One region of the Streptomyces albidicamelliae genome, then DNA from elsewhere that is predicted to be linked to it. Evidence: riboswitches for the same ligand, from Rfam matches in the RefSeq annotation. Region 1 holds a riboswitch; each other region holds the start of a gene.
What was found. Region 1 has a riboswitch for cyclic di-AMP ahead of N8I86_RS23240 (C40 family peptidase). Riboswitches for the same ligand answer to the same signal wherever they lie in the genome.

Region 1 (9,410 bases):
GATGACCGCGTTGGCGGCGGACAGGATGGTCTGCGTGGAGCGGTAGTTCTGCTCCAGGAGGATCGTCGTCGCGTCGGGGTAGTCCTCCTCGAACTGGAGGATGTTGCGGATCGTCGCGCCGCGGAAGGCGTAGATGGACTGGTCCGCGTCACCCACGACGCACAGCTCGGCCGGCGGCAGGTCGGACTCGCTGGGCGGTACGTCCACCGGGTGCGCGGCGGAGCCGACGAGCTCGCGGACCAGGGCGTACTGGGCGTGGTTGGTGTCCTGGTACTCGTCGACCATGACGTGCCGGAAACGGCGGCGGTAGTGCTCGGCGACGTCCGGGAAGGCGCGCAGCAGATTGACCGTCGTCATGATCAGGTCGTCGAAGTCGAGGGCGTTCGCCTCGCGCAGCCGCGACTGGTACAGGGCGTAGGCCTGCGCGAGGGTCTTCTCGAAACCGTCGGTGGCCTGGGCGGCGAAGTCCTCCTCGTCGATCAGCTCGTTCTTCAGGTTGCTGATCTTGGCGCTGAAGGACTTGGGCGGGTAGCGCTTGGGGTCGAGGTCCAGGTCACGGCAGACCAGGGCCATCAGGCGCTTGCTGTCGGCGGCGTCGTAGATCGAGAACGACGAGGTGAAGCCGAGCTTCTTGGACTCCCGGCGCAGGATGCGCACACAGGCGCTGTGGAAGGTCATGACCCACATCGCCTGGGCGCGCGGGCCGACGAGCTGCTCGACGCGCTCCTTCATCTCGCCCGCGGCCTTGTTGGTGAAGGTGATCGCGAGGATCTGGCCGGGGTGCACATGCCGCTCGGCGAGCAGGTGCGCGATGCGGTGGGTGAGCACGCGGGTCTTGCCGGAGCCCGCACCGGCGACGATGAGCAGGGGGGAGCCGGCGTGCACCACGGCGGCGCGCTGGTTCTCGTTCAGCCCCTCCAGGAGGGCCGCCGGGTCCAGCGCGGGGCGCGGGGCGCCGTCGCGGTAGTGGGCGTCCCGCTCCGGCGGCACGTCGAACTTCCCGCCGAACAGATCGTCCGGAATCGGCTCCGGCGCGTGATCGTGCTCGGACGGCGGCGGGGGTTCCTCGTCGTGCCCGCGAGGGGGCCGGAGGTCCGCCAGGAAGCTGTCGTCAAAGAGGCTGCTCATCGCTCTACGAGTCTAGGGCGCCCCACCGACAACCGGTCCCGGTCCCCGGAACATGGCCCGCGGACGGCCGTTCCCGGGCTCTTCCGCGACCGCGTCGATCTTCCGGGCGGGCCCCCTCCACACCCCTCACGCTGCGGAAGCGCCTGGTCACCCCCGTATAAACCTGACCTCAGGTCACAGAAATGTATCGGACAAACCTCGCACCAACCTTCACAGGAGACACACGAGTTGGCTAGGTTGCCGTCAGGCCGCACGACCCCACTCCGGCGAACGTCGCCGGGCCGCGCGGCCTCCGCCGAGTCCGGCGCGCCTCGCACGGCGCCCAGAGCCGGGGACCCACAGATCCCGGGGTGAATCGGCCGACTCCCACCCGGGACGACGCCGTAGGGCAACCCTTCCGAACCACCCGCCCGAACCCGACAGCTAACCCGGTAGGCGGCCGTTTGGAAGGAGTCGCCAGCCTTGGCGTCGCACCGCAAGCCGCGCCCCGGCGGCACCCGTGGACCGGGCCTGCGCGGGCCCGCTCTCGCCACCGCCGCCTTCACCTCCGTGGCCGTCCTGTCGCAGACGGCCGAGGCCGCCACCGACGACGGCAGGCCGAGCATGGAGGAGATCGAGAAGAAGATCGACGAGCTCTACCGCCGCGCCGACTCGTCTCCGGAGGACGAACCGGCGGCCAGGCAGCGAGCCCGCGAGGAGGAGCCGCGCCAGGAGAGCGCCCGCCGCGGGAACCGGCGCGCCAAGGCGCCGGAGGGGCGGGTGGCGTCCGCCGCCGGCCCGGACACGGCCGCCTCCCTCCTCGCGGAGTTCCCGCAGGACCACTTCGCCCAGAACAGGGTGATGAACCGGCTGGCCTCGCGCGTACGGGACACGGCCGAGCGCGGCAGGACCGGCAGGAGCCCGCGGACGCCGGACGCCGGCACCGACGCCGCTCCCTACGACGTGAAGGCCGCGAAGGCCGCCGTCCAGCGCAAGCTCGCCACCACGCGGGACCTGCTCTCGCGGCTCACCCCCCAGGAGCACGCGCGCCCCACCGAGCCGGACCCGGCACCCTGGGGTACCGCGCGCCCCGCCGAGCCCGACCCGACACCCTGGAGCGACGCACGCCCCGCCGAGCCCGACCCGGCGCCCTGGAGCGACGCGCGCCCCGCCGAGCCCGACCCGACACCCTGGAGCGACGCCCGGCCCGCCGAGTCCGACCCGACACCCTGGGCCGACGCGCGCCCCGCCGAGTCCGACCCGACACCTTGGGCCGACGCCCGGCCCGCGGTGCTCGCACAGGCGGCCTGGGAGGACGGGCCCTCCACGGCATCCGGCCCGGCGGCCTGGGAGGACGGACCCTCCACCGGCTCCACCCCCGCGACCTGGGAGGACGGGCTCCCCGCCGCTTCCGCCCCCGCGGCCTGGGAGGGCGGACTCTCCACCGGCTCGGCGCCTGCGACTCGGAATGGCGGACGCCCCGCCGCATCCGCCCTCGCAGCCTGGGAGGACGGGCTTCCCGCCGTACCCGCCCCCGCGACCTGGGAAGACGCCGGGCCGCAGACGTACGCGGCCGCGACGCCCTCCCCGGCACCCGCGCCTGCCGCGTCCGCGGCCTCGCAGCAGGCCACCAAGGCCGAGAAGGCGATCGCCTTCGCCCGTGCCCAGCTCGGCAGGCCGTACGTGAGCGGTGCCAGCGGCCCCGGTTCCTACGACTGCTCCGGCCTCACCCAGGCCGCGTGGAGGGCCGCCGGCGTCACCCTCCCGCGCGCCGCCCGTGACCAGGCCGTCGCGGGCACCCCGGTGGCCCTCGCCGACGCTCGCCCCGGTGACCTGGTCTTCTTCCACGAGGACAGCAGCCACGTGGGTCTGTACACGGGCGACGGAGCGATGATCCACGCCCCGGAACCGGGCGCCTACATCCGTGAGGAGCCCGTCCACCGGGGCGGCGAGGGACTCGTCCAGGGCGTGGTACGGCCGGCCTGACCACGCCCTCCCGCGCGTCCACGCGCGCGTGCCGGTGTTTTTGCCCGCTACGCGCGCGTGGCCTGCCCGGTCGGCCCGTCGCCGCTGCCTAGCATCGGCGCATGCCCGGCATCTCGGAATTGCGTGCATGGTGGGCGGGGTGGCCTCCCGCCGCCGGCGCCGCGGTCATGGCGACCGGCATCGTGTCGATGGGCCTGCACCTGTCCGGCGACGAGACGCTGTCCCGGGTGGTGCTGGTCCTGGCCGCGATCGCCTGGGTGGCGCTGGCGGCCGACTTCGTCATGCGGCTGGCCACCGACCGGCCGCGGTGGCTGGCCGACGCGGCGACTCCGGGCGCGCTGATGGCGGTCGCCGCGACGACCGTGCTGGGCACCCAGCTCTCGATGCTGGGCTGGGAGACCCTGGCCGCGGCACTGCTCGCGCTCTCGGCGCTGCTCTGGCCGGGGCTGCTCGTCTACGTGATGCGGCACTGGGCCCGGCGCATGCCGGGATCGGTCTTCCTGTGCTGTGTGGCCACACAGGGCCTCGCCGTGCTGGGCGCCACGCTGGCGGCGGCCGTCGAGACGGCGTGGCTGGCGCACACCGCGATGGTGCTGTTCTGGCTGGGGCTGGTGCTCTACGGCCTCGCCCTGCTCCGCTTCGACCTGCGGCAGGTGCTGGAGGGTGCCGGGGACCAGTGGATCGCGGGCGGGGCACTCGCGATCTCGGCGCTGGCCGGCGCAAGGCTGATCGCGGCGGGTGACGGGTCCATGTACCTGTGGAACCTGGACGACCGCGGCGTACTGCGTGACGTGACGGCGGCCCTGCTCGCGCTGGATCTCGCCGCGTACGTCGTGCTGCTGGTGGCCGAGGCGGTCCGCCCCCGGCTCCGCTACGACCTCCGGCGGTGGGCCACGGTCTTCCCGATGGGGATGACGGCGGCGGCGACGCTGTCCGTCTCCGCCGCCATGGACGCCCCGTGGCTCAGGGTGCCGGGGCAGGTGCTGGTGTGGGTCGGGGTGGCGGCGTGGCTGGCGACGGCCGTCGGCGCCCTGCGCACCGCCCGCGCCGGCGGCGGGCCCGGCTGACCGTCGGGTCCGGCCGGGCCCTCAGCCGCGGCGGCTCAGGTCCACAGGACGGCGATGAAGACGTTCGCCGTGGTCAGCGCGCCGACCAGGGCGAACAGCCCCTTGTCGACCCGCTCCTCGTCGCGCTTCACGTAGACCAGCCCGAGGATCACGATCAGCAGGGCCAGCTTCACGCCGATCTTGAAGGTGTTGACGTGGTGACCGTCGGCCTGGTTGAGGCCGACCAGGGCCACGCCGGTGACCAGCATGGTCGCGGCACCGTGCAGCATCCCGGGCACGAACCGGGCCGCGCCCTGGCCCATCGCCTTCATCTGGGTGAGGAAACCGCCGAGCAGCGCGGCGATGCCGATGATGTGCAGGCCGACGAAGAGATGGATGAGTACGTCCATGGAGCCGGAGCCTAGCCAGGGACCTGCCGGGTCCCTCGCACCGGGCCCCTTCGCACCGTCCTCACCGGCCGGCCCCCGGCGGGCCGTCTGCGGACCACCTGCGGGCTGCCTGCGGGCCGTCTGCGGGCCGTCGGAGCGGGCGTCCGGGTCTCGTCGCCGACCGCCGGAGATCTTGCATATATGCGCGCCATAGCACCACACGCATCCCGCCCGTCCCCCTTTCCGCGCTTCGGTCACCACGCTGCGTGAAGGTGTCGACTCCGGAAGGTCAACACGGTCACATACGGTCACTCCACGATCCGTCGGCGCCAGTTCCGTACACCGCGTTACCGACTCGTCACCGACCGGCCTAGCGTCCTCCCCCAGGTGACCGGCTCCCCACCGCCGCCCGGGCCAGGGGCGGCAGTCGGCCACCTCCGCCGAGAAAGGCCCGGCGGTGGCGCGCTCCCCCTGTACGGGCCGCCGCCGGGCACATCGACCGCTCGGTCGTACGAGTCCTACGGAAGGGACGTGACGGTCCAGGTGGCAGCCCACCGAAAGCCCCGGCAGAGTCCGCTCAGCGGCCATACGGTCCGGACGGCCGCCACCCTCGCCCTCGCGGGCGCCGCCACGGCCACGGCGTTCGACGGAACGGGCCACGCCGAGCCGCAACTGACGCCGACCCAGGTCAAGGCGAAGGTCGCCAGGCTGTACCAGCAGGCGGAGGACGCCACCGAGAAGTACAACGGGGCCAAGGAGAAGGCCGACACCGCCCGGCACCGGCTCGACGGGCTGCAGGACCAGGCCGCCCGCAAACAGCAGCGGCTGAACACGGCCCGGGACGCGCTCGGTTCGATCGCGGCGGCCCAGTACCGCGACGGCGGCATCGACCCGGCCTGGCAGCTGGCCCTCTCCAGCGACCCCGACCACTATCTGGAGGGCGCTGCCTTGGCGGAGCGGGCCGGCGACCGGCAGGCCGACGCCGTGTCCCGGGTGCGCGATCAGCTGCGGGAGATCGAGCGGCTGCGCGGCGCCGCACGGGTCGAGCTGAAGTCGCTGCGCTCACGGCAGACGGAGCTGAAGCGGCAGAAGAAGACCGTCACCGGCAAGCTAGAGGAGGCCCGGCGGCTGCTGTCGCGGCTCACTCCGCAGCAGCAGGCGGAGGCCACCGGTGACGGGACCGGGGCCGGGCGGGCTTCCCGGTCCGCGTCGGAGCCTCGAGACACACCGGAGCCGACCGCGTCCTCCCCGGCTCCCAACTCCCGCGCGGCGGCGGCCGTCTCCTACGCCTACGCCAAGCTCGGCAGCCCCTACGTGTGGGGCGCGTCCGGCCCGAACGCCTTCGACTGCTCGGGCCTCGTCCAGGCCGCCTACCGCTCCGCCGGCCTCTCCCTGCCACGCACCACCTACGCCCAGATCAACGCGGGCCCGCGCGTGTCCCGGTCGGAACTCCAGCCCGGCGACCTCGTGTTCTTCTACTCCGGCATCAGCCACGTCGGGCTCTACGTGGGCAACGGCCAGATGATCCACGCCCCCAACCCGTCGGCACCGGTCCGGCTGGCCCCGATCGACCAGATGCCGTTCGCCGGAGCCACCCGAGTGGCATGAGGGTTCCCCCAGGGGGATCAGACCAGCCGGCGCGCGGTCGCCCAGCGGGTCAGCTCGTGCCGGTTGGACAGCTGGAGCTTCCGCAGCACCGCCGAGACATGGGACTCGACCGTCTTCACCGAGATGAACAGCTGCTTGGCGATCTCCTTGTAGGCGTAGCCACGGGCGATCAGGCGCAGGACCTCGCGTTCGCGCTGGGTGAGCCGGTCCAGGTCCTCGTCCACGGGCGGGGCGTCGGTGGACGCGAAGGCGTCGAGGACGAACCCGGCGAGCCGCGGGGAGAAGACGGCGTCGCCCTCCTGGACCCGGAAGATCGAGTCGACCAGGTCGGTGCCGGTGATCGTCTTGGTGACGTAGCCGCGGGCCCCGCCCCGGATCACACCGATCACGTCCTCCGCCGCGTCGGAGACGGACAGGGCCAGGAAGCGCACCGGTTGCTCGGCGTCCGCCATCAACGCGGCACACCGGCGCAGCACTTCGACCCCGCCGCCGCCCGGCAGGTGGACGTCGAGCAGGACGACCTCGGGCCGGGTCGCGGTGATGACGGTGACCGCCTGGTCGACGTCCGCCGCCTCGCCGACCACCTCGACACCCGTCTCGGCGGTCTGCCCGATCTCGGCCTGGACACCGGTACGGAACATCCGGTGGTCGTCCACGAGCACCACGCGTACGTGCCGCCCGCCCGCGCCGCCGTCGCCCGGGCCGGCTCCTGCCGCATCCGCCGCTCCGGTCGTGCCGTTCGCCTCGGTCGCGTCGCTCATGACGTCTTCTCCGCCCTCTCCATCTCCAGCTCGACCTCCGTGCCGCCGCCCGGCACCGCCCGCAACCGGGCCGTGCCGCCGTTGCGCTCCATGCGGCCGATGATCGATTCTCTGACGCCCATGCGGTCGGCGGGTATCGAGTCCAGGTCGAAGCCGGGACCGCGGTCTCGCACGGACACGAAGACCGTCCTCCCCTCGACTTCGGCATAGACCTGTACGGCGCCGCCCTCGCCACCGTACTTGGCGGCGTTCACCATGGCCTCGCGCGCGGCCTGCATCTGCGCCGCCGTCCTCTCGTCCAGCGGGCAGTCGCCGACGACGACGACCTCGATGGGGACGCCGTGCTTGTCCTCCACCTCGGCCGCACTGCGCCGCACCGCCTCCGCGACCGTGTCCGGCTCGTCGGCCTCGTCCTTGCCGGTGCCCTCCGGCTTGTACAGCCAGGTGCGCAGGTCGCGCTCCTGGGCGCGGGCGAGGCGGCGCACCTCCCCGGCGTTGTCGGCGTTGCGCTGGATCAGGGTGAGGGTGTGCAGCACGGAGTCGTGGACGTGGGCGGCGACCTCGGCGCGCTCCTGGGCGCGGATGCGCATCAGGCGCTCCTCGGACAGGTCCTGGGTCATGCGGACCAGGTAGGGGCCGGCGAGCAGCGTGATGCCGACCAGAACGGCGAGCGCGGCCTGGAGGACGGCGCCGAGGTGAGCGGCCGAGCCCTGCAGGACGAAGATGGCGGAGACTCCGGCCGTGACGAGCAGGACGCCGCCGGCCGCCCGCAGCAGGGTGAGGGTGCGGCGCCGCCGGCCGACCTCGGCCCAGCGGGCCCGGCGGGCGTTGTCCGCCTGCCGCCAGACCAGCGCGACACCGGCCGCGACGAGCACGGCGGGCACCAGGTACGCCTTCGCCGCGTTGCCCATGTTGACGCTGCCCACGAAGACCACGGAGACCACGACCATGAGGAGCAGCGCGACGATCTGCCCCCGGTCCGGCTTGCGGGCCACGAGTCTGCGGCGGCCGTCCGGCGAGGTCTCCGTGCCGACGAGCGTCGGCGGCTTCTGCTCGCCCACACCGCCGACGCCGAGCGGGACGAAGAACCAGAACGCCGCGTACAGCAGGGCGCCGAGCCCGTCGGCCATGAAGAGCCCGACGAAGACGAGCCGCACCCAGATGACGGGCAGCCCGAGATGCCCGGCGAGGCCCCGCGCCACTCCGCCGAGCCAGCGTCCGTCGCTGCTGCGGTAGAGCTTGCGCGGCGGCCGCGGGTCGTCGAGGGGCAGGCTTGCGGCTTCCGGCATGGCAACGATGGTCACACGGCAGGCGGGACGGAGCATCAGGGTCGGTCCCCGAGACGCCCCTGATCTTCGCCGGGGTCGGGCCGGGGCGGGACCGGCCGGGGCGGTCCGGCGCCGGTCGAACGCTTCCCGGCCGCCTCTCAGGGCCGAATTCAGGGTTCGCCCAGGGTCGTCCCGACTGCCACGGCGGCGGCCGGGCCGTCACCATGGACGCATGACGGATCACGAGCACGCCGCGACGGGTCCGGGACCCGGCACCGGCCCGCGCCCGGCACCGGGTACCGGGCCGACGGATGCCGCGCCCGCCGCGACGGAGAGGACGGGAGCGGCCGGCCGGGGCCCCGCCGACGACCGGAGCCACACCCACGCCCGCACCGGCCCCCGCGCCGACGCGGGCACGCAGAAACCCGAAGACGACGCGGGCACGCAGGGACCCGGAGAGGGGCAGGAGCGGCAGCCGGGCGTCGGCGAGGCACCCGACCGGTTCCGGCGCGACCGTCGGCACAAGATGATCGCGGGCGTGTGCGCGGGTCTCGGGCGCCACACGGAGATGGACCCGGTGATCTTCCGGATCACCCTGGCCGTGCTGTCGGCGACCGGCGGCATCGGACTCATCTTCTACGGCTTCGCCTGGCTCCTCGTGCCCTACGAGGAAGAGGAGGAGAACGAGGTCCGCAAGCTGCTCACCGGCCGGGTCGACGGGCAGGCGCTGGCCGCCGTGCTGTTCGCCCTGGTCGGCTGCGGGATCTTCCTGACCATGCTGCGCAACGGCGGGGTGCTGACCTTCGCCGTGGTGCTCGCCCTGCTGCTCGCGGGCGCCGGGTACTGGTCGCGGCGCCGCGGTGACGCCGACCCCGACCCGCTCTCCGCGCAGGCCGCCGCCGATGCTCCGCCGGAGGCCCAGGCGCCGCCGGTCGTCGCCTCCTACCCGTCCTGGTGGCGGGACCCGATCGTGAAGGACGGCACCCATGTCGGCGGCACGGGCTATCTGTGGGGCCCCGACGACGCCCGGCAGCGGGACCTCGTCTCGGTGATCGACGTCGGCGTCGCCACACCGTGGAGCCATTCCGGTGCCGCGCAGCCGGCGGCGGCCCGGCCCGCGCCCCCGAGACCGCGTGGACCGCGCTGGATCGGCGGCTGGGTGTTCCTGCTTGCCCTGCTGGCGGGCGGTCTGGGCACCGGGCTGACCTGGCACACGCACCCGCTGGGCACCAGCCTGCAGACCGG
Region 2 (9,410 bases), 1.1 Mb from region 1:
CGCCAGCGGCGCGCCACCGGCGAGGTTGGGCGCGGCCCCCTGCTCGGGCAGCTGCGGCAGGTCGACCACGTTGATCCGCAGCAGACGGCCGGTCGAGGTCACCGCGCCGATCTCGCCGCGCGCGGTGGCCGGGACCGCCGAGACGATCACGTCGTGCTTGACGCGCTTCGCGCCGGCCGTCGCCGGGAACGGCTCGTCGGTCGCCGTACGGGCCAGCAGACCCGTCGAGGACAGCAGCACCCGGCACGGGTCGTCGGCGACCTGCAGCGGCACGGCCGCCGCCGGGGCGCCGCCGGCCTCCAGCAGGACCGTACGCCGGTCGGTGCCGAACTTCTTGGCCACCGCGGCCAGTTCGGCCGAGACCAGCTTGCGCAGCTCCGCGTCGGACTCCAGGATCCGGGTCAGCTCCTCGATCTCCGAGATGAGCCGGTCCTTCTCCGCCTCCAGCTCGATGCGGTCGAACTTGGTGAGCCGGCGCAGCGGCGTGTCGAGGATGTACTGCGTCTGGATCTCGCTCAGCGAGAAGCGCCGCATCAGGCGCTCCTTGGCCTGCGCGGAGTTCTCGCTGGACCGGATCAGCCGGATGACCTCGTCGATGTCGACCAGCGCGGTCAGCAGGCCCTCGACCAGGTGGAGCCGGTCCCGCCGCTTGGTGCGGCGGAACTCGCTGCGGCGCCGGACGACGTCGAAGCGGTGGTCCAGGTAGACCTCCAGCAGCTCCTTCAGACCGAGGGTGAGCGGCTGGCCGTCGACCAGGGCGACGTTGTTGATGCCGAAGGACTCCTCCATCGGCGTCAGCTTGTACAGCTGCTCCAGGATCGCCTCGGGCACGAAGCCGTTCTTGATCTCGATGACCAGGCGCAGACCGTGCTCGCGGTCGGTGAGGTCCTTGACGTCGGCGATGCCCTGGATCTTCTTCGAGTTGACCAGGTCCTTGATCTTCGCGATGACCTTCTCGGGACCGACCGTGAACGGCAGCTCCGTGACGATCAGGCCCTTGCGGCGGGCGGTGACGGTCTCGATCGCCACCGTGGCGCGCATCTTGAAGGTGCCGCGGCCGGTCGCGTACGCGTCCCGGACGCCGTCGAGGCCCACGATCCGGCCGCCGGTGGGCAGGTCGGGGCCCGGGACGTGCTTCATCAGCGCGTCCAGGTCCGCGTTCGGGAACCGGATCAGATGGCGGGCGGCGGCGATGACCTCGCGCAGGTTGTGCGGCGCCATGTTCGTCGCCATGCCGACCGCGATGCCCGACGAGCCGTTGACCAGCAGGTTCGGGAAGGCGGCCGGCAGCGCCACCGGCTCCTGCTCCTGGCCGTCGTAGTTGGGCGCGAAGTCGACCGTGTCCTCGTCGATCGACTCGGTCATCAGGCTCGTCGCCTCGGCCTGCCGGCACTCGGTGTACCGCATGGCGGCCGGCGGGTCGTCGTTGCCCAGCGAGCCGAAGTTGCCGTGGCCGTCGACCAGCGGCACGCGCATGGAGAAGGGCTGCGCCATGCGGACCAGGGCGTCGTAGATCGACGCGTCGCCGTGCGGGTGCAGCTTTCCCATGACCTCGCCGACGACACGCGCGCACTTCACGTACGAGCGGTCGGGGCGCAGGCCCATCTCGTTCATCTGGTAGACGATGCGGCGGTGCACCGGCTTGAGTCCGTCACGGGCGTCCGGCAGGGCGCGCGAGTAGATGACCGAGTACGCGTACTCGAGGTAGGAGCCACGCATCTCGTCCACGACGTCGATGTCGAGGATCCTCTCCTCGAACGAATCGTCGGGCGGCGGGGTCTTCGTGCTGCGGCGGGCCATCGCTGCCGGCTCCTCCTGATCTGGTCGCTCACCGAGGGGGCGCGCACCCTCCGGCTCGCTCTTGCTGAAGCGATTGACGGATCTGTCGCGGACCATTGTGGACCGCGGTACTGACAACCCGGGCCACGACCCGGTCTCCGCGGACCCGCCCCGCGCCGGAAGACGCCCGGAGGGGGCCGGACGCAGGCTACGCGATCCGCTGTGGGCGTACGTCCAGCGGGAACTTCGCCGAGGCCCCGCACGCTTTGCATACAGTGGCAGGAACGGCAGGAAAACCGCGGTTTCGACGACCGCCTCCGCTCGCGAAGGGACGTACATGCCCATGGGTCACACGACCACGGCCGAGGCAGGCTCCGGGGGCCTGACAGCGACCGAGCACCGGCTGGCCAACGGTCTGCGCGTGGTGCTCTCCGAGGATCACCTGACCCCGGTGGCGGCGGTCTGCCTCTGGTACGACGTCGGGTCCCGCCACGAGGTCAAGGGGCGTACCGGCCTGGCTCACCTCTTCGAGCACCTGATGTTCCAGGGCTCGGCGCAGGTCAAGGGCAACGGCCACTTCGAGCTGGTGCAGGGCGCCGGCGGCTCGCTCAACGGCACCACCAGCTTCGAGCGCACCAACTACTTCGAGACCATGCCCGCCCACCAGCTGGAGCTCGCCCTCTGGCTGGAGGCCGACCGCATGGGCTCGCTGCTCGCCGCGCTGGACGACGAGTCGATGGAGAACCAGCGGGACGTCGTCAAGAACGAGCGCCGCCAGCGCTACGACAACGTTCCCTACGGCACCGCCTTCGAGAAGCTGACCGCCCTGTCGTACCCCGAGGGCCACCCGTACCACCACACGCCGATCGGCTCGATGGCGGACCTGGACGCGGCCACCCTGGAGGACGCGCGCCAGTTCTTCCGCACCTACTACGCGCCGAACAACGCGGTGCTCTCGGTGGTCGGCGACATCGACCCGCAGCAGACCCTCGCCTGGATCGAGCGGTACTTCGGCTCCATCGCGTCCCACGACGGCAAGCCCGAGCCCCGCGACGGCTCGCTGCCGGAGACCATCGGCGGGCAGAAGCGCGAGGTCCTCGTGGAAGAGGTCCCGGCGCGCGCCCTGATGGCCGCCTACCGGCTGCCCCACGACGGCACGCGCGCGTGCGACGCGGCCGACCTCGCGCTGACCGTCCTCGGCGGAGGCGAGTCCTCCCGCCTGTACAACCGGCTGGTGCGCCGCGACCGTACGGCCGTCGCGGCCGGCTTCGGCCTGCTGCGGCTGTCCGGGGCGCCCTCCATGGGCTGGCTGGACGTGAAGACCTCCGGTGACGTCGAGGTGCCGGTCATCGAGGCCGCCATCGACGAGGAGCTGGCCCGGTTCGCCGGGGAGGGCCCGACGCCCGAGGAGATGGAGCGCGCCCAGGCCCAGTTGGAGCGCGAGTGGCTGGACCGGCTAGGCACGGTCGCCGGCCGTGCCGACGAACTGTGCCGGTACGCCGTCCTGTTCGGCGACCCGCAGCTCGCGCTCACCGCGGTCAAGCGTGTCCTGGAGGTCACCCCCGAGGAGGTCCAGGAGGTCGCCAAGGCCCGCCTGCGGCCCGACAACCGCGCGGTCCTCGTCTACGAGCCGAAGTCCCCGGAGACCGTCGAGGACGCCCAGGTCCCCGAGGACCCGGAACGCGAAGCGACCGTAGAGGCCGGCAACGAGAACGAGGAGACGGCCAAGTGACCGAGCTCGCCACCATGGAGTTCCACCCCCGGCCGCAGCCGGGCGACGCCCGGCCGTGGGCGTTCCCGGCCCCCGAGCGCGGCACGCTGGACAACGGCCTGACCGTGCTGCGCTGCCACCGCCCCGGCCAGCAGGTCGTCGCCGTCGAGGTGATGCTGGACGCGCCCCTGGACGCGGAGCCCGCCGGCCTGGACGGCGTCGCCACGATCATGGCGCGGGCCTTCTCCGAGGGCACCGACAAGCACTCGGCCGAGGACTACGCCGCCGAGCTGGAGCGCGCCGGCGCCACGCTCGACGCGCACGCCGACCACCCCGGGGTCCGGCTCAGCCTGGAGGTCCCGGCCTCCCGCCTGGCCAAGGGCCTCGGCCTGCTCGCCGACGCCCTGCGCGCCCCCGCCTTCGCGGAGAGCGAGGTCGAGCGGCTGGTCCGCAACCGCCTGGACGAGATCCCGCACGAGCTGGCCAACCCCTCCCGCCGGGCCGCCAAGGAGCTCTCCAAGGAGCTGTTCCCGGCGACCTCGCGCATGTCCCGGCCGCGCCAGGGCACCGAGGAGACGGTCGAGAAGATCGACGCGGCGTCCGTACGCGCCTTCTACGACCGGCACGTCCGCCCCGCCACGGCCACCGTGGTCGTCGTCGGCGACCTCACCGGCACCGACCTGGACGAGCTGCTCGGCGACACCCTCGGCGCGTGGACCGGCACGCCGGGCGAGCCGCGGCCGGTGCCCCCGGTGACCGCCGACGACACCGGCCGCGTGGTCATCGTGGACCGGCCGGGCGCCGTCCAGACGCAGCTGCTCATCGGGCGGGTCGGCCCGGACCGGCACGACCGGGTCTGGCCCGCCCAGGTCCTCGGCACCTACTGCCTCGGCGGCACCCTCACCTCCCGCCTGGACCGCGTGCTGCGCGAGGAGAAGGGCTACACCTACGGGGTACGGGCGTTCGGGCAGGTCATGCGGTCGGCCCCGGACGGCACCGGTGCCTCCATGCTCGCCATCAGCGGCTCCGTGGACACGCCGAACACCGGCCCCGCGCTGGACGACCTGTGGAAGGTGCTGCGCACCCTCGCGGCGGAGGGCCTGACCGACGCCGAGCGGGACGTCGCCGTGCAGAACCTCGTCGGGGTGGCGCCGCTGAAGTACGAGACCGCGGCGGCCGTCGCGAGCACCCTGGCCGACCAGGTCGAGCAGCACCTGCCCGACGACTTCCAGGCGACGCTGTACCGGCAGCTGGCCGCGACGGGCACGGTCGAGGCGACCGCGGCCGTCGTCAACGCCTTCCCGGTGGACCGGCTGGTGACCGTCCTCGTCGGCGACGCCTCCCAGATCAAGGCGCCGGTCGAGGCGCTCGGCATCGGCGAAGTCACCGTCGTCACGGCCGAATAGCGGCCGCCGCCGCGGAGCACGGCACGCGTGCGTGGGGCCCTGCCGACCTACGGGTCGTCAGGGCCCCCGCCGTTCCACTCGCTTCACCAGATGCCCGATTTGGGGCGGAGGTTGCCTGTCTGCCCTGTGGGATGCGCTACAAAAGCCCGGATCCGTTTGAGGATTGAAAGCGGGCTTCCGTAGGTTCGTCCAGGCTGTTCGTCACGCACCACGCCGCGCCCGCGGCACCGGACAGTCATCGCCGAGTCCCCGTACGGCGCGAGCCAGGGGAGCCGGGGACCCATCGTCCCTGGGGTGAATCGGGCGCCCGCGCGTGAGCGAGGGGGCCCGTAGGAGACCTTCCTGCTCCGAACCCGTCAGCTAACCCGGTAGGCGAGAAGGAAGGAAAGGACCAGCCACTTCATGGCGTTCATGTGCGCCACCGGGAAGCATCGCAAGCCCGGCCGGGTCAAGCGCACCACCGCGCAGGCGGCCGGTGTCGCCGCCCTCACCACCACGGGTGTCATCGGCACCCTCGCCGCGTCGCCGGCGCTCGCCGCCGAGAACGCCGCGGAGCAGACCGGTCTCACGCCCGTCGTGACCGTCAGCGACGACGTCGCGGAGCAGATCAGCGCGCAGGCGGACGCCCAGAAGCAGGCCGCCGAGCAGCAGGCGGCCGAGGAGGCCGCCGCCAAGGCCGCCGCCGCCAAGGTCAAGGAGGAGCGCGAGGCCAGGGCCCGCGCCGCCCGCGAGTCCGAGCGCAAGCGCCTGAACGCGTTCGTCGCCCCGATCGTGCACTCCTACGTGTCCACCGCCTACAAGGCCAGCAGCTCGCTGTGGTCCTCCGGCTCCCACACCGGCATCGACTTCCACGCGGCCAGCGGCACGTCCGTCCACGCGGTCGGCTCCGGCACCGTCGTCTCCACCGGCTGGGGCGGCGCGTACGGCAACCAGATCGTGATCCGGATGGCCGACGGCATGTACACCCAGTACGGCCACCTGTCGTCCATCGGTGTCACGGTGGGCCAGAAGGTCGTCCCGGGCCAGCAGATCGGCCTGTCCGGCGCGACCGGCAACGTCACCGGCCCGCACCTGCACTTCGAGGCCCGCACGAGCCCCGACTACGGCTCGGACGTCGACCCCATCGCCTATCTCCGCAACCACGGCGTGAACGTCTGACGCCGCCACGCGGACATGTGAAAGCCCCGGCTCACCGAGCCGGGGCTTTCACCGTTTCCGCGTGATCCCCGCACGGGCCGTCGGCCAAAAAATATCCATGGATTACGGCCTGCCGTCGGAAATTCGGCCTCTTTGGAATAGAGTCACGGAACGGGCGTCCCCTGCGGGCGTTTCACGGGGATTAATGCGGAGGTCGGTCATGCGTGTTCCGGCGCATTCGGTGTGCACGGCGATCCGGGACGACATCGTCGCCGGCGTCCACGAGCGCGGCGGCCGGCTCACCGAGGAAGTGCTGGCCCGCCGCTACGGCGTCTCGCGCGTCCCCGTCCGCGAGGCCCTGCGCACCCTGGAGGCCGAGGGGTTCGTGGTGACCCGCCGGCACGCGGGCGCGTGCGTGGCCGAACCGACCGCGCAGGAGGCCGCCGACCTGCTGGAGATGCGGCTGCTGCTGGAGCCGCTCGGCGCGGCACGGGCGGCACAGCGCCGTACGGAGGCCCATCTCAAGGTGCTGCGCGGCCTGGTGCGGCTGGGGCAGGAGCGGGCCAGGAGCGGCGGTAGCGGGGAGCTGCGCTCACTGGGCGGCTGGTTCCACGAGACGCTGGCGCAGGCCTCCGGCAGCCCCTCGCTGGCCTCGATGCTCACCCAGCTGCGCCACAAGATCGCCTGGATGTACGCGGTGGACGCCCCGCAGAGCCCGCTGGACTCCTGGGCGGAGCACGGCGCGATCGTGGACGCGGTGGCACGCGGCGACGGCGAGCGCGCGCGGGCGGTCACGGCGCTGCACGCCGAGCGTGCGACGGGCGCGCACCGTCTGCGCCTTTCCGGCGGCGCCGAGCGTGTGAGGACTTCGCAACATGCCGTAAACACGACGGGCCGCCGGTATTAACACGGGCGTCGTATACAAAGAGAGGGAATTCGGTGGGGGCTGTTTTTCGCTGCCCGAATTCCCTCGCTCGGTGATTTCGCAAAAGCGGGCGGAGTCACCCTTGCTGTCGAAACGGCCGCCCGTAACGCCGAAGCCGCGCCGCCCATAACGCCGAAGCCGCGCCGCCCGGAAAGGCGACGCGGCTCCGGCGTTCGGACGCGAGGTGCTCAGACCGTCTCGGGCAGCTCTTCCAGGCCCTCGGCGACCAGCTTGGCCAGGCGGTCCAGGGCGGCGTCAGCGCCCTCGGCCTCCGAGGCGAGGACGATCTCCTCGCCACCCTGGGCGCCCAGCCCCAGGACGGCCAGCATGGAGGCCGCGTTGACGGGGTTGCCCCCGGCCTTGGCGATCGTCACCGGGACGCCTGTGGCCGTGGCGGCTCGGACGAAGATGGAAGCGGGGCGGGCGTGGAGGCCCTCGGCCCAGCCGACGTTGACGCGGCGCTCAGCCATGTGTTGCTGCCCTTCAGTCTTCAGGGTTGTCTAGACCAGTTTCCCATACCGTGAAGCATGCCCGGAGCGGACCTCGGTCCCCTCCGGTTCGGCACCGGACCGCGGCCTCGGTCCGGCGTGGTGTCCCCCACAGACTGCCTCGCGCCGTTGTCGTACGCGAGCCGTACTCTGGGGCCCATGCAGACCTCGGCGGATCGGCAGGAGCGGCACGAGTACCCCACTCACTGGGAGGCCGACGTGGTGCTGCGCGACGGAGGCACCGCGCGCATCCGGCCCATCACCGCCGACGACGCCGACCGCCTGGTCAGCTTCTACGAGCAGGTCTCCGACGAGTCGAAGTACTACCGCTTCTTCGCACCGTACCCACGGCTCTCCGCCAAGGACGTCCACCGCTTCACGCACCACGACTTCGTGGACCGGGTGGGACTCGCGGCCACCATCGGCGGCGAGTTCATCGCCACCGTACGCTACGACCGCATCGGCGCCGACGGGATGCCCGCCTCCGCCCCCGCCGACGAGGCCGAGGTCGCCTTCCTCGTGCAGGACGCCCACCAGGGCCGCGGTGTCGCCTCCACCCTGCTGGAGCACATCGCGGCCGTCGCGCGCGAGCGCGGCATCCGCCGCTTCGCCGCCGAGGTGCTCCCCGCCAACACCAAGATGATCAAGGTGTTCACGGACGCCGGCTACACCCAGAAGCGCAGCTTCGAGGACGGGGTCGTACGCCTGGAGTTCGACCTGGAACCCACCGACCGCTCCGTCGCCGTGCAGCGCGCGCGGGAGCAGCGCGCCGAAGCCCACTCGGTCCGTCGGCTCCTCGTGCCCGGCTCCGTGGCGGTCGTCGGCGTCGGACGCACCCCCGGCGGCGTCGGCCGCAGCACCCTCGGCAACCTCCGGGACGCCGGCTACACCGGCCGGCTGCACGCCGTGAACACGGCCTTCCCCAAGGACCTCGACGAGGTCGACGGAGTGCCGGCGTACCGCTCGGTGCGGGACATCGAGGGACACGTGGACCTCGCCGTCGTCGCCGTGCCGGCCGAGCACGTGCCCTCGGTGGTCGCCGAGTGCGGGGAACACGGCGTCCAGGGGCTCGTCGTGCTCTCCTCCGGATACGCCGAGAGCGGCCCCGAGGGCCGCGAACGGCAGCGCGCCCTCGTCCGCGCCGCGCGCGCGTACGGCATGCGGATCATCGGACCGAACGCCTTCGGGGTCATCAACACCGCACCGGACGTCCGGCTGAACGCGTCCCTGGCCCCCGAGATGCCCCGCCCCGGCCGCATCGGACTGTTCGCCCAGTCCGGCGCCATCGGCATCGCCCTGCTGTCCCGGCTGCACCGGCGCGGCGGCGGCGTCACCGGCGTCACCGGCGTGTCCACCTTCGTCTCCGCCGGCAACCGCGCGGACGTCTCCGGCAACGACGTCCTCCAGTACTGGTACGACGACCCCGAGACCGACGTCGTCCTCATGTACCTGGAGTCCATCGGCAACCCCCGCAAGTTCACCCGGCTCGCCCGGCGGACGGCGGCGGCGAAGCCGCTGGTCGTGGTGCAGGGGACCGGGGCCGCGCCGCAGGGCCACGCCGTGCGGGCCACCCGGCTCCCGCACGCGACCGTCTCCGCGCTGCTCAGGCAGGCCGGGGTGATCCGGGTCGACACGATCACCGAGCTGGTCGACGCGGGCCTGCTGCTCGCCCGGCAGCCGCTGCCCGCCGGACCGCGGGTGGCGATCCTCGGCAACTCCGAGTCGCTGGGCGTGCTGACGTACGACCGCTGCCTCGCGGAGGGGCTGCGGCCCTCGCGTCCGCTGGACCTGACGACCGGGGCGACGGCGGAGGAGTTCCACCGGGCGCTGAGCGCCGCCCTGGCGGACGACACGAACGACGCCGTCGTGGTGACGGCGATCCCGGCCATCGGGGAGACGTCGCCCGGCGACGCCGAGCTCGCGGAGGCGCTGCGGTCCGCCGCGGCGGACGTCCCCGGGAAGCC
Region 3 (9,410 bases), 1.9 Mb from region 1:
GGCCCGCCAGGTGCAGCGGGAGCAGGGGCATGTCGTCGCGGTCATCGGCGACGGCGCGCTGACCGGCGGCATGGCCTGGGAGGCGCTGAACAACATCGCCGCCGCCAAGGACCGTCCGCTGATCGTCGTCGTCAACGACAACGAGCGCTCGTACGCCCCCACCATCGGCGGTCTCGCCAACCACCTGGCCACCCTGCGCACGACGGACGGCTACGAGAGGATGCTGGCCTGGGGGAAGGACGTGCTCCTGAGGACCCCGGTCGTCGGCGGCACGCTCTACGAGTCCCTGCACGGCGCGAAGAAGGGGTTCAAGGACGCCTTCGCGCCGCAGGGCATGTTCGAGGACCTGGGGCTGAAGTACATCGGTCCGATCGACGGCCACGACATCAACGCCGTGGAGTCCGCGCTGCGTCGTGCGAAGCGCTTCCACGGCCCGGTCCTGGTGCACTGCCTCACGGAGAAGGGCCGCGGCTACGAACCGGCCCTCGCCCACGAGGAGGACCACTTCCACACCGTCGGGGTGATGGACCCGCTCACCTGCGCGCCGCTCACGCCGGCCGGCGGACCGTCGTGGACCTCGGTGTTCGGCGACGAGATCGTGCGGATCGGGCAGGAGCGGGAGGACGTCGTGGCGATCACGGCGGCCATGCTGCACCCGGTCGGTCTGGGGAAGTTCGCCGAGCGCTTCCCCGACCGGGTGTGGGACGTGGGCATCGCCGAGCAGCACGCGGCCGTCTCCGCCGCCGGCCTCGCCACCGGCGGCCTCCACCCGGTCGTCGCCGTCTACGCCACCTTCCTCAACCGCGCCTTCGACCAGCTGCTGATGGACGTGGCCCTGCACCGTTGCGGGGTGACCTTCGTACTGGACCGGGCGGGTGTCACCGGCGTGGACGGAGCCTCGCACAACGGCATGTGGGACATGTCGGTCCTCCAGGTCGTCCCGGGCCTCAGGATCGCCGCCCCGCGCGACGCCGGCCAGTTGCGGGCCCAGCTGCGCGAGGCGGTCGCCGTGGACGACGCGCCGACCCTGGTCCGTTTCCCGAAGGAGTCCGTCGGCCCGGAGATCCCGGCGGTCGACCGGGTGGGCGGCCTGGACGTCCTGCACCGCGGCGAGCGCCCGGAGGTGCTGCTGGTGGCCGTCGGCGTGATGGCACCGGTGTGCCTGCAGGCCGCCGAACTCCTGGACGCCCGGGGCATCACCTGCACGGTCGTCGACCCCCGCTGGGTCAAGCCCGTCGACCCCGCCCTGCCCGGACTCGCCGCCGAGCACCGCCTGGTGGCCGTGGTGGAAGACAACAGCCGTGCGGCGGGCGTCGGTTCGGCCGTGGCCCTCGCCCTCGGTGACGCCGACGTGGACGTACCGGTACGGCGGTTCGGCATCCCCGAGCAGTTCCTCGCGCACGCCAAGCGCGGCGAGGTGCTGGCCGACATCGGTCTCACGCCCGTCGAGATCGCCGGGCGGATCAGCGCGAGCCTGGCCGTCAGGGACTCCGGCGGCACAGCCAAGGAGAGTGAATGACCACCGAGTTCGACCTCGGCGCCCTGCTCGCCGAGCGCGGAGCCGAACGCTACGAGCTGCACGCCAAGCACCTCAACCCGCAGCTCCCGCGCATGCTGCACACCATCGGCTTCGACAAGGTCTACGAGCGTGCCGAGGGCGCCCACTTCTTCGACGCGGACGGCAACGACCACCTGGACATGCTCGCCGGGTTCGGGGTGATGGGCCTGGGCCGCCATCACCCCGTCGTCCGCAAGGCGCTGCACGACGTGCTCGACCTCGGCCTCGCCGACCTCACCCGCTTCGACTGCCAGCCGCTGCCCGGACTGCTCGCCGAACGGCTGCTCGCGCACAGCCCGCACCTGGACCGGGTGTTCTTCGGCAACAGCGGCACCGAGGCGGTCGAGACGGCCCTGAAGTTCGCCCGGTACGCCACCGGCAGGCCGCGTGTCCTGTACTGCGACCACGCCTTCCACGGCCTGACCACCGGCGCGCTCTCGGTGAACGGCGAGAGCGGCTTCCGCGACGGCTTCGCCCCGCTGCTGCCGGACACCGCCGTACCCCTCGGAGACCTCGACGCCCTGGCGCGGGAGCTGAAGAAGGGCGATGTGGCCGCCCTGATCGTCGAGCCCATCCAGGGCAAGGGCGTGCACGAGGCACCGCCCGGCTATCTGCGCGGCGCGCAGGAGCTGCTGCGCCGGCACAAGGCGCTGCTCATCGCCGACGAGGTGCAGACGGGCCTCGGCCGCACCGGGGACTTCTACGCCTACCAGCACGAGGACGGCGTCGAACCGGACCTGGTGTGCGTGGCCAAGGCGCTCTCCGGCGGCTACGTACCCGTCGGTGCCACCCTCGGCAAGGACTGGATCTTCAAGAAGGTCTACTCGTCCATGGACCGCGTCCTGGTCCACTCGGCGAGCTTCGGCTCGGGCGCCCAGGCGATGGCGTGCGGTCTGGCCGTGCTGTCCGTCATGGAGAACGAGCAGATCGTCGCGGGCGTACGGACGACCGGCGAACTGCTCAAGTCCCGGCTCACCGCGCTGATCGGCAAGTACGAGCTGCTCGCCGACGTGCGGGGTCGCGGCCTGATGATCGGCATCGAGTTCGGCAGGCCGACCTCGATGAAGCTGCGCGGCCGGTGGGCCATGCTCCAGGCGGCGCGCAAGGGCCTGTTCGCGCAGATGGTCGTCGTGCCGCTGCTGCAACGGCACAGGATCCTCACCCAGGTCTCGGGCGACCATCTGGAGGTGATCAAGCTGATTCCGCCGCTGATCATCGACGAGGCCGACGTGGACCGGTTCGTGGACGCCTTCACCGCCGTCATGGACGACGCGCACAGCGGCGGTGGGCTGATGTGGGACTTCGGCAAGACCCTGATCAAGCAGGCGGTGGCCAACCGCTGAGTGCGGGCGGTTCCGAGGAGAGCCGGCGGTCCCGGAAGGGAGCGACGGTGCTCAGAAGGGGAGCGGCAGGAAGAAGACGACGAAGGGGTAGAGCAGTCCGACCGCGCCGAGGACGACACCCGCCACGGAGGTCCACGTCCGGCCGACACCCCGGTGGGCGTAGTGGAGGCCCGTCAGGCCGAAGGTGACGGCGAGCCCTCCGGCGATGAGCATCACGGGCAGCAGCCCGAGCGTGAGCGTCGGCCACACGCCCACCGCGGCCAGAGCGCCCAGCACGAGCGCGGTGGGTCCGAGGGCGGTGGCGGGACTGTCGGCGGACGCCGGAGTGACGGTCCTGGGCATGGTGCGACCCCCTGGTTTGAACGTGTTCAAATCCTAAGGGTGATCGTAGCAGGGCGGCAGGCAGCGGCTGCGATCCCAGGGGTTTTGCCTCAGAGGCAAGAAAATTGCCAGACAGGCAAAAATGACCGTCAATGGAGGCATGGAAGCCTCAGACGCCGCCTCCCCGGCGGACCAGGGCGACGACCTCCCGGCCGTCGCGCCACAGCTGCGCGCACTGCGCCGGCGTGCCGGCCTCACCCTGGAGGCCGCGGCCCGCGCCGCCGGGCTCTCGCCGGCCCACCTGTCGCGCCTGGAGACCGGGCACCGCCAGCCCTCGCTGCCGATGCTCCTCGCGCTCGCCCGTATCTACGGTACGACCGTCTCCGAACTGCTGGGGGAGCGGGTCGCCGACCGGGACGCCATCGTGCGGTCCGCCGACATGGAGCCGACCCGGGCGGGCGGCTGGACCTACCTCCAGGCCGGGGCCCCCGGCCGGGCCATGCAGGCCCTGCGCGTGCAGGTGCCGTACGGCTCCCAGGGCGACATCGTGCGTGTCCACCCGGGCGAGGAGTGGCTGTACGTCCTCAAGGGGCGGCTGCGGCTGCGCCTCGGGGACACCGCGCATCTGCTCGCGCCCGGGGACAGCGCGCATTTCGACTCGCTCACCCCGCACCGCCTCGCCGCCGAGGGCCACGACGGCGTGGAGCTCCTGTTCGTCCACACCCTGCTGCAGAGCCCCACGGCCACCCTGTGCCTGGGCCCGCTGACCGGAGAACTGCTATGAGTGACTTCGAGGAGAAGTTCCCCCGTTCCCTCTGGATCCGGCTGATCATCTACATCGCCCTCGGCCATGTCCTCGCCGCGTTCCTCTACCTGCTCTTCGCGGTCGGCGCCAAGGGCTGACACGATGGGCCCGGAGTCGCCGGCGCCGGGCCCCCTGTCCCTCAGTTGAGCAGCCGCGCGCGCAGGCGGTCGCGGGTCCCGGCGGAGAGACCGAGGCCCTTCTCCAGGTAGGCGTCCACGCCGCCCCAGGTCTCCTCGATGCTGTCGAACGCCGCCTCCAGGTACTCGGCGCGCGCGTCGAAGAGCGGGCTGAGCAGCTCCATCACCTCGGGCGTGTACGCGCTGTCCTGGCTGCCGCTGCGGCGGACCTTGTAGCGCCGGTGCTTGGCGTTGGACTCCAGGTAGTCGGTGACGATCGCCTCGCGCTCCACACCCACGGCCAGCAGCGTGACGGCTATCGAGATGCCCGCGCGGTCCTTGCCGGCCGCACAGTGCATCAGCGCGGGCACACTATCCTCCGCCAGCGCGTGCAGCACCCGGGAGTGCTCGCCGGTGCGCTGCTTCACGATCGTCCGGTAGGAGGCGATCATGCGGTCGGCGCCCTTCCCGCCGTCCAGGATCGCGCGGAGCTGGTCGAGATCGCCGTCGCGCACCATCTTCCAGAACTCGGCCCCGTCCGCCGGGTCGCTCAGCGGCAGGTTCACGTTCCGCACGCCGGGCAGCTCGACGTCGGGGCCCTCCAGCTTCTGGTCGGCCGCGTTGCGGAAGTCGAAGATCGTGTGCAGGCCCAGCGTGGTGAGGAAAGCCGCGTCGGCCGCGGTCGCGTGCGCGAGATGACCGCTGCGGAACAGGACTCCCTGGCGCACCCGCCGTCCGTCCACGGTGGGCAGCCCGCCCACGTCACGGAAATTGCGCACACCGGCCAGCTCCGGCTCGGTCGACGGGACCTGCTGCGTCACGGGGGCTCCTCGCGGTCGGCCCCGCCGGCGCGGCTCGCCGACGGGCGCTCCGTCGACCATACGACATCACTTTCCTCAGGCAATGAGTTGTCCACAGGCGTTGCCACCAGGGGCGACGGAGCCTGATGATGTTCGCGCTTGAGCGGATCTGTTGACACCTGTGAGGTCTCGATGGTGGTTGTCGCCGAAGACGGTCGTACCTGGCTCCTGTCGGGGCCCACCAGCAGTTATGCCCTGCACCTCACCGCGGCCGACGAGCTGCTGCACCTCCACTGGGGGCCGCGGATCGCGCTCGCCGACGCCGAGGCGCTGGCCGCGAACCCCCTGCCCGGCTACTGGCCCTTCGAGTCCCCGCTCGACGGCCGCGAGGAGTACCCGGTCGAAGGCGGCCCCCGCTTCGTCCGCCCCGCCCTCTCCGTGCGCACCGGGGAACGCCGCGGCACCGAATGGCGCTTCGTGTCGTACCGGACCGCCGCCGAGGGGGAGGAGCTGCGGCTGCTCTTCGACGACGACGGCCTGGCGATCACCCTGCACCACCGGATGCGCGGTGACGTGGTCGAGCGCTGGGTGACCGTGGCCAACGGCGGCCGGGCGCGCGTGGAGCTGCTGCGCGCCGACGCCGCCACCTGGACCCTGCCCGACCGCGAGGGCTGGCGGCTGTCCCAGCTGCACGGCCGCTGGGCCGCCGAGTCCCGGCTCACCACCGCTCCGCTCACCCACGGCGAGAAGATCATCGGCAGCCGCCGCGGGCACACCGGCCACCAGCACCTGCCCTGGGTGGCGCTCGACACCGACGCCACCGAGGAGCACGGCGAGGTCTACGGCTGCGCGCTCGGCTGGTCCGGCTCCTGGCGGATAGCCGTGGCCCAACTCCCCGACGGGCGCGTCCAGATCACCGGCGGCGCCGGATACGACGACTCGGGCCTGCTGCTCCTGGAGCCCGGCGGCTCGTACACCACCCCGGTCTTCGCCGGTCTGTGGAGCGACGGCGGGTTCGGCGCCGCGAGCCGCACCTGGCACGCCTACCAGCGCGCGTACGTCGTCCCGGACGCGGAGCGGGACCGGCCCGTGCTCTTCAACTCCTGGGAGGCGACCCACTTCGACATCTCCGAGGAGCAGCAGACCGCCCTCGCCCGCCGCGCCGCCGAGATCGGCTGCGAGCTCTTCGTGGTGGACGACGGCTGGTTCGGTGCCCGCACCGGCGACCGCGCCGGGCTGGGTGACTGGACCCCCAACCCCGACCGCTTCCCGCACGGTCTCAAGCCGCTCGCCGACCAGGTGCACGGCCTCGGCATGCGGTTCGGCATCTGGGTCGAGCCCGAGATGGTCAACCAGGACAGCGACCTCTACCGGGCCCACCCCGACTGGGTGCAGTACCAGCAGGGCCGCAGGCGGACCGAGCTGCGCAACCAGCTCGTCCTCAACCTGGCCCGCGAGGACGTCCGGGAGCACCTCTGGCAGCAGCTGGACGCGCTGCTCACCAGTACCCCGATCGACTACGTGAAGTGGGACTTCAACCGCTGCTTCACCGACGCCGGCTGGCCCGGCGAGCCGTATCCGCAGCGCCTGTGGATCGATCACGTCCACGCGCTGTACGCCCTGCTGGACCGGCTGCGCGCGGCGCACCCGGGGGTCGCCTTCGAGTCCTGTTCGGGCGGCGGGGGCCGGATCGACCTCGGGGTGATGAGCCGTACCGACCAGGTGTGGACCTCCGACAACACCGACCCGCTGGACCGGCTCGCCATCCAGCACGGCTTCAGTCAGATCCACCCCGCGCGTGTGATGGCCGCCTGGGTCACCGACAGCCCGAACACCCAGCTCAACGGCAGGGTCAGCTCGCTGCGGTTCCGATTCGTCAGCGCCATGGCGGGCGTGCTGGGCGTCGGCGGAGACCTCACGGCGTGGAGCGCGGAGGAGCTGGCCGAGGCCAGGGGCTGGGTGGAGCTCTACAAGGAGATCCGCCCGGTCGTGCAGCGGGGCGAGCTGTACCGGCTGCGGCCCCCGGCGGGCGGGCTGAGCGCCGTCCAGTACGTCCTCGGGGACGAGACGGTGGTCCTCGCCTGGCTTCAGGCGCAGAGCTACGGCGAGCCGGTTCCGGCGGTGCGGCTGCGCGGACTCGACCCGGCAGGATCGTACGAATGCCGCGAATCAGGCGAAGTGCACCGAGGTGCCGTACTCCTGCACCATGGCCTGCGTACGGGGCTGAAGGGTGACCTGGATGCGACGGTTGTCCGACTCCGTCGCATCTGAACGTTCCAACCCGATTGGCACTTCAAGTCCAACTCGCCAGCAAATAAACGGACGTGGTGGGACTCCCTGTGAGGGGCGTCATATCGTGACCGTATGTCGCGCGGCATGTCCACGTAATTCCCGTGCCCTACAGGGAAATCGAAGGGACCCGGAGGGCGGGAATGCACGGAGGGTCACCGGGTATTCCCGCCTTCGATCTTGCGAATAGGGAACGGCGGGAACCGATCGCTTGTTTCCGCCCTCCCCGCTCGCTTACGTTCGCCACCAATCCGGACGGAACGCCGAATCCTGCCGCCGCCCGGAGTTCCCGCACAAATGACCCGTGTTCGGCAGGAGCGGGGGACCCACCAGGCACGACCGCCTGTCCCGGTTCTCGCGACAGGCCAGGGGTGAAGCCGCGCACCGCACGGCCGGGCGACTCCAGCCCGAACCCGGCAGCTGACCTCGCAGGCGTCGGAGAGGAATGCGCCATGCCCGCGAAGGGTAAGCACCGACGTCCCAAGACCCCGCGTTTTTCCCGCTCCATCGCCGTCGCCGGAACGGGTGGCGCCGCCCTGGCCCTCCCGCTCCTCGGGGCCACCGGAGCGCACGCCGCCCCCACGGCGCAGGCCGTCTCCGGAAAGGCCGTGCAGTCCCTTCCGGCCGCGGCGAAGAAGTCCACCGCCGAGGCGGACGCGACGGCACGCGTGTACACCGTCAAGGCCGGCGACTGCCTCGCGACGATCGCCGACCGGCAGCACGTCGGCGGTGGCTGGCACCGCCTCTACGACGACAACCGCCGGGCCGTCGGCGACAATCCCGCGCTGATCCACCCGGGCCTGAAGCTCACGCTCGGCGAGCAGGCCACCCGGACCCGTACCGAGCCCGCCGCCCCGCAGCGCACCTCGGCCACCCCGAAGACCCCGGCCCCCGCGAAGCCCTCGGCCCCCGCGAAGACCCCGGCCCCCGCCAAGGCCTCCCTCGCCCCGCGGCAGGCCTCGGCGGCCAAGCCGGCGGAGTCCGCCGCCACGACGACCCCCGCCGGCTTCACCCTCCCCGTGGCCGGCGCCACCATCGGCACCGCCTACCACACGGCCGGCAGCATGTGGTCCAGCGGCTACCACACTGGCGTCGACTTCGTCGTACCGACCGGCACGCCCCTCAAGGCCGTCGGCGCGGGCACGGTCGTCTCCGCCGGCTGGGGCGGCGCCTACGGCAACCAGGTCGTCATCAAGCTCGCCGACGGCCACTACGCCCAGTACGGCCACCTCTCCCAGCTCTCCGTCTCGGCCGGCCAGGCCGTGACGGCGGGACAGCAGATCGGCCTGTCCGGCGCCACCGGCAACGTGACCGGCCCGCACCTGCACTTCGAGATCCGCACGACGCCGGACTACGGCTCCGACATCGACCCGGTCGCCTACCTCCGCGAGCACGGCGTCCCCGTCGGCTGACCCGGCCCGCACCCGAACCACCTGCCTGACACGCCACCGAAGGCCGGACCCCCGATCCCCGGGTCCGGCCTTCGGTATTCCCGGTTGGCAAACTCTTTAAAGGTGTCCCATCTCACCGTTCGTCAACCCCTGCCTACGGTCGCGTAGGTCACATCCGAAGGTGAATCATGGTCCGACGTGGCAGACGATTCGAAGAGTGACAACAGATCAGTGATCGGGTCGTACGTGGCGGTGGGGGACAGCTTCACCGAGGGCGTGGGCGATCCCGGTCCCGACGGGGCGTTCGTGGGCTGGGCGGACCGGTTCGCGGTACTGCTCGCCGACCGGCGTCCCGAGGGCGACTTCCAGTACACGAACCTCGCCGTGCGGGGGAAACTGCTGGACCAGATCGTGGCGGACCAGCTTCCCCAGGCCGTCGAACTCGCCCCGGACCTCGTGTCCTTCTGCGCCGGCGGCAACGACATCATCCGCCCCGGCACCGACCCGGACGAGGTGGCCGAGCGGTTCGAGCGCGCCCTCGCCCCGCTGGCCGAGGCTGCGGGCACGGTGATGGTGACGACCGGGTTCGACACCCGTGGCGTCCCGCTGCTCAAGCACCTGCGCGGCAAGATCGCCACGTACAACGGGCACGTGCGCGCCATCGCCGACCGGTACGGCTGCCCCGTGCTCGACCTGTGGTCCCTCAAGTCCGTGCAGGACCGCAGGGCCTGGGACAGCGACCGGCTCCACCTCTCGCCCGAGGGGCACACGCGCGTGGCCCTGCGCG

Region 2: linked by a shared signal. The riboswitch ahead of N8I86_RS28225 (M23 family metallopeptidase) and the one ahead of N8I86_RS23240 (C40 family peptidase) in region 1 are both predicted to bind cyclic di-AMP.
Region 3: linked by a shared signal. The riboswitch ahead of N8I86_RS31475 (M23 family metallopeptidase) and the one ahead of N8I86_RS23240 (C40 family peptidase) in region 1 are both predicted to bind cyclic di-AMP.

What each region holds. Positions count from the first base shown of each region.
Region 1 is NZ_CP106795.1:5,040,990-5,050,399, reverse strand. It holds gene pcrA (DNA helicase PcrA) at 1-1,128, opposite strand, end outside; cyclic di-AMP (ydaO/yuaA leader) riboswitch at 1,438-1,582, shown strand; gene N8I86_RS23240 (C40 family peptidase) at 1,591-3,093, shown strand; gene N8I86_RS23235 (tellurite resistance/C4-dicarboxylate transporter family protein) at 3,195-4,160, shown strand; gene N8I86_RS23230 (hypothetical protein) at 4,196-4,549, opposite strand; gene N8I86_RS23225 (C40 family peptidase) at 5,072-6,136, shown strand; gene N8I86_RS23220 (LuxR C-terminal-related transcriptional regulator) at 6,154-6,897, opposite strand; gene N8I86_RS23215 (ATP-binding protein) at 6,894-8,186, opposite strand; gene N8I86_RS23210 (PspC domain-containing protein) at 8,398-9,410, shown strand, end outside.
Region 2 is NZ_CP106795.1:6,175,691-6,185,100, forward strand. It holds gene N8I86_RS28210 (DNA gyrase/topoisomerase IV subunit A) at 1-1,800, opposite strand, end outside; gene N8I86_RS28215 (M16 family metallopeptidase) at 2,117-3,511, shown strand; gene N8I86_RS28220 (M16 family metallopeptidase) at 3,508-4,896, shown strand; cyclic di-AMP (ydaO/yuaA leader) riboswitch at 5,126-5,285, shown strand; gene N8I86_RS28225 (M23 family metallopeptidase) at 5,299-6,054, shown strand; gene N8I86_RS28230 (GntR family transcriptional regulator) at 6,254-6,940, shown strand; gene N8I86_RS28235 (HPr family phosphocarrier protein) at 7,147-7,428, opposite strand; gene N8I86_RS28240 (bifunctional acetate--CoA ligase family protein/GNAT family N-acetyltransferase) at 7,606-9,410, shown strand, end outside.
Region 3 is NZ_CP106795.1:6,952,079-6,961,488, forward strand. It holds gene dxs (1-deoxy-D-xylulose-5-phosphate synthase) at 1-1,519, shown strand, start outside; gene N8I86_RS31445 (aspartate aminotransferase family protein) at 1,516-2,901, shown strand; gene N8I86_RS31450 (hypothetical protein) at 2,953-3,243, opposite strand; gene N8I86_RS31455 (helix-turn-helix domain-containing protein) at 3,383-4,006, shown strand; gene N8I86_RS31460 (DUF6126 family protein) at 4,003-4,125, shown strand; gene N8I86_RS31465 (tyrosine-protein phosphatase) at 4,167-4,964, opposite strand; gene N8I86_RS31470 (alpha-galactosidase) at 5,136-7,214, shown strand; cyclic di-AMP (ydaO/yuaA leader) riboswitch at 7,525-7,680, shown strand; gene N8I86_RS31475 (M23 family metallopeptidase) at 7,685-8,644, shown strand; gene N8I86_RS31480 (SGNH/GDSL hydrolase family protein) at 8,855-9,410, shown strand, end outside.